2 regions of the Dermacoccus sp. BD5 genome follow, and region 1 is predicted to be linked to the other one. Evidence: riboswitches for the same ligand, from Rfam matches in the RefSeq annotation. Region 1 holds a riboswitch; the other holds the start of a gene.

Region 1 (2,198 bases):
CCTTTCCAGGCGGCTTACGTCCCCCCTGACGTGCCGAGGCGCAGTTGCGCTCGGGTGGCCGTGCTCATGTCGTCAGATGCCACCGGAGCGCGGCGTGACGTTCGGCCGGGACGTGAATGTGGACGATGTTCGCCGAGGTGGACGTGAATCGCAAATGTGGACGTGATTCGTCGGTGTGGACGAAATTCGCGACGCTCAGTGATGCGTCGGCCCGAGACACGCGAGGAGGGCCAGGCAGAACCTGACCCTCCAAGCGGACGGCTCCATGCGCGACATGGACGCCCCCGAGTCTGCTGCACCGAGCGTGGGAGCCGAGCCCGCGAGGCTCCCACGCCGGAAAGCGGACGAAGGGGAATTACTTCATGACGACGACGGGCGCCTGGCTCTTGCCCTTCTGGGCTTCCTTGGCTTCTTCTTCGGCGCGCTTGACGAGGGCCTGCGGCGGGTGGCCGGCGGACTTGGTGAAGTAGTCGGCGGCGCGGCGTTCGGCGTACATCTTCGCGGCGGCGAGTGCGCCGGTGGAGATGGCGGCGTAGATCGCGGCTTCGATGATGCTGGCGTTCGGGTCCTTCGCGCTGCGCGGGCTCTTGCCGGTCGTCATCTTCCACGTCTTGGTGGCGGTGGTCGTCGCGATCTTGCTCGCGACGATGCCGGCGCCCATGCTCAGCACCTTCCACACGAGGTTGCCCATGGTGTTTCCCCTTACGTGTCGTCGGCCGTCGTGAGGCGTCGTCGAGCCTCGGGCCGTTGATGTCTTGGGTCCATCCTCGCGCGTGCATGTGTCGCTGCGCCAGTCGGCATGGTCATCGGCCCGGTCTGACGGGGGTGGGCGTCGTGGCGGTCGCCTCTTGCACGGGGGATCGGGCGTCGGCGTGAGGTGCGCACGAGCCGTCAGCGGGGATGCCGGAGTGCGAAGCGGGCCGAAGCGTGTCGTCCGTCGGTGGTCGGTGCTAATCTCGCGCTCGAACGACAGGGGAGCGCAGTGTGCGCTGAGATCGTGCCGCACCCGGCACCAAACCCTCGAACCTGACCCGGTTAGCACCGGCGGAGGAAGTCGAGTTCTCACTCGTCGCGCGTACGTGCGGGCGACGACGTCCCTCACTGGCCGTGAGGAGGAACGTTCACATGATGTCTCGTGGTGGCCGCGCCGTGCTGGCGCTCGCGTGCGTGGGTGCGCTGGCGGCGTGCAGCGTCGACAACAACTCGTCGGGGTCGAAGTCGAGTTCGGCGGGCGGCTCGGGTGCGTCGGGTTCGGGCGCGTCGAAGACGGTCACGTTGGTGACGCACGAGTCGTGGGCGCCCGACAAGAACGTCATGGCCGAGTTCACGAAGCAGACGGGCTACACCGTCAAGGTCGTGAAGTCCGGTGACGCCGGTGAGCTCGCGAACAAGCTCGTGCTGAGCAAGAACAACCCGCTCGGTGACGTCGTGTTCGGCATCGACAACACGTTCGCCTCGCGTGTCGCCACGAACGACGTCCTCGAGCCGTACAGCCCGAAGGGCGCGCCTGCGTCGGCGTCGAAGTACGAGCTGCCGGACGGCCAGGGCAAGGGGCAGCTGGCGCCGATCGACACCGCGTCGGTGTGCGTCAACGTCGACGACGCGTGGTTCACGAAGAACCACAAGACGAAGCCCGCTTCGTTCGACGACCTCGTCAAGCCCGAGTACAAGAACCTCATGGTCGCGCCGGGCGCGTCGTCGAGCTCGCCGGGCATGGCGTTCTTCCTCGCGACCGTCGGCCACTACGGCCAGGACGGCTGGGAGGCGTACTGGAAGAAGCTCATGGCGAACGGGCTCAAGCTGACGTCGGGCTGGAGCGACGCGTACGAGGTCGACTTCAGCGGCAGTGGCAAGGGCAAGCGTCCGATCGTCGTCAGCTACGACAGCTCGCCGGCGTTCACCGTCGACAAGGCGGGCACGTCGACGACGTCGGCGCTGCTCGACACGTGCTTCCGATCGACCGAGTACGCCGGTGTGCTCAAGGGGGCGAAGAACCCCGACGGCGCGAAGGCGCTCATCGACTTCATGAACGGTGCGAGCTTCCAGAAGTCGCTGCCCGACTCGATGTACGTCTTCCCCGTCGACTCGAACGTCGAACTGCCCAAGGCGTGGGCGGCGAACGCGAAGCAGCCGACGAAGCCGATCGAGGTGTCGCCCGCCGACATCGACAAGAACCGTTCCGAATGGCTGACGAAGTG
Region 2 (2,198 bases), on a different contig from region 1:
GGTACGGCGTGTGGTGAACATGCTCATCCTTCGATAGTCGATGTGAACCGAGTCACGACGTTAACAAGATCATCACGGCGTCGCCACCGGTTCGAGCTGATTTCACCCACTCAACTTACTTTCTCGTAACCACCAACGTTACTTCCGCGTATCCACGCGGGGGCATGAGTGACGAGGAGGCCCGCGACGCAAAGCACGAGCGGGACGACGGCCGAACGGCCGAGCCACTGCGTCACGGTGGGCAGCCAGAACGGGTACAGGCCGGGCAGCACGATCGACGCCGAATAGACGCTGCCGTAACCGCGCGAACGTCGCGACTCGGGGAAGTGTTCGGCGAGGTAGGCGCCGACCGGGCCGTAGGCGGAGACGGTGACGATCTGGACGGTCGCGACGGCGATCGTCGTGGCGACGATGCTGCCCGATGACGCGGCATGCATTGCCACGAGATAGGCGGCGGGGGCGGCGATGCAGGCCAGTGCTCCGAACGCCATGAAGAAGCGTGAACGGCCCACACGCGTCGAGACGGCACCCGCCGCGGCCATCGTCGGCGCACTGACGGCCGTCGCGACGAGCATGACGAGCCCGACGTCATGGGGGGAGAAGTGCGGGCGCAGCGAACTCGTCAGCACCGAGACCCCCATCATCGTGAACAACCACAGCCCCGTCATGAGGGTGAACAATGCGGCCACGACACGGCCCGTCACGCGCTCTTCCTCGTCGTCGGTCGCGTCGTGCGCGGCGGGATCGCGATTGTCGGATTCGTGGGGAGAGTGGCTGTGACCTGCCGGCCCGGCGTGCGCTGACCTCGCGGTGAGGGCCAGGATCAACGGCAGGAGTGCGCCGACGACGAACAGCAGGCGCCACCCCCACGTGGTGTACGCGCCGCCGAGTGAGGCCGTCAGCATCATCGTGGCGGCAGCGATGGTGGCGTTCGCGAGGGGTGACATCGCCATGACGAGGCCGCTCAGGTGGCCGCGTCGTTGCGGCTCTGTGAGCGCGAGGGCGCGGGGGATGGCCGCGGAGTACTGCCCGCCGAGGAAGAATCCGGCGGCGAAGCGCAACGCCAGGAGAGCGGCCACGGCCCACGTCGAGGTGTGCAGGGGGAGCGTCACCATGAGGCCGGTGCACACGCTCAGGCCGAGCAGTGCGCCGCGTGACACGCGGGCTCGTCCGCGACGATCGGCCAGGGTGCCGAGGGCGAACGCCCCGAGGGGGCGGCCCAGGAGTGTCGCGGCGAAGACGGGGCCGTCGGGAATCGTCGAACGCGTCGACAGCACCCCACCCAGCGCAATGACGGGCAGGAAGATGTCGAACTGGTCGACGAAATTTCCGACGAGGGCGCTGCGGCGGGCCTCGCGCCGTTCTGGGGTGGCGGCGGCCGGCGTCAGGCGCGGCGCATCGTCGTGGGCAGGGGAAGGGGCAGGCGTCAGGGTAGCCAGGATCGAACACTCCCTACGGCGGCATGAACCGCATCAGGTTGGACGGTCGGCATGGCGATGCCCTCTCAGCCCGCGCCTCGGGCTCCCGTGTGACGGGCTCAGCATGCCACAGAGCACCCGGCTTCGGGGGCGTGTCTCGCGCCGGTCTGCGGGTCTCGTGGGGCGGTCATAGAATAGAACACGTGTTCGAACAATGGGGTACGCTGGGGTCATGTCGGACGAGGTGAACACCGGCCCTCCGGGCTGGCCGAGAGGTGTGCCGCCGCCGGGTGTACCGGGGTGGCAGGAGGCGGCGACGCAGTGGCTGCTCGATCAGTGCCCCTCGGATTTTCGGGCCTACGACGCATGGCGCCGTCACCCGGTGGCGCTCGCTTGGGTAGCGACGTGGCATGTCGACGCTCAACTCGGCGCGATGCGCGAGTCATATCGCCGCATCCGCGTCGACCTCGCTGACGAGCTGCCACCGCGCGCGGTGCCGCAGGTGATGGAGCACCTGTCCGCGGAGGGGCTGCGGTTGCGTGCCACGGCGCGCGCCGTCCGTCTCGTGCACGAGGCGATGCGCGGCAAGACGTTCGTCCCTCGGCTGTGATGCGCCGGCGTTCGGGGCGGGTGCGTGGGCGGGCAGAGTCCCGGCCTTTGATCTCCGACGGCGCTACCGGCTCCGACGGGGGCGCGACGGGAGGGTGCCCCCGCCCGCATGGCGGCTGCGCGGTCGACGACCTAGACTCAGGAGACTGCACTTTCGAAAGGCTGAGTGAG

The links. Region 1 has a riboswitch for thiamine pyrophosphate ahead of NQ706_RS03080 (thiamine ABC transporter substrate binding subunit). Riboswitches for the same ligand answer to the same signal wherever they lie in the genome.
Region 2: linked by a shared signal. The riboswitch ahead of NQ706_RS00175 (MFS transporter) and the one ahead of NQ706_RS03080 (thiamine ABC transporter substrate binding subunit) in region 1 are both predicted to bind thiamine pyrophosphate.

Annotation. Positions count from the first base shown of each region.
Region 1 is NZ_JANJER010000002.1:318,251-320,448, forward strand. Features, by position in the region: gene NQ706_RS03075 (DUF4235 domain-containing protein) at 356-691, opposite strand; TPP riboswitch at 962-1,070, shown strand; gene NQ706_RS03080 (thiamine ABC transporter substrate binding subunit) at 1,126-2,198, shown strand, end outside.
Region 2 is NZ_JANJER010000001.1:39,889-42,086, reverse strand. Features, by position in the region: gene NQ706_RS00180 (hypothetical protein) at 1-27, opposite strand, end outside; gene NQ706_RS00175 (MFS transporter) at 111-1,277, opposite strand; TPP riboswitch at 1,433-1,538, opposite strand; gene NQ706_RS00170 (hypothetical protein) at 1,651-2,028, shown strand.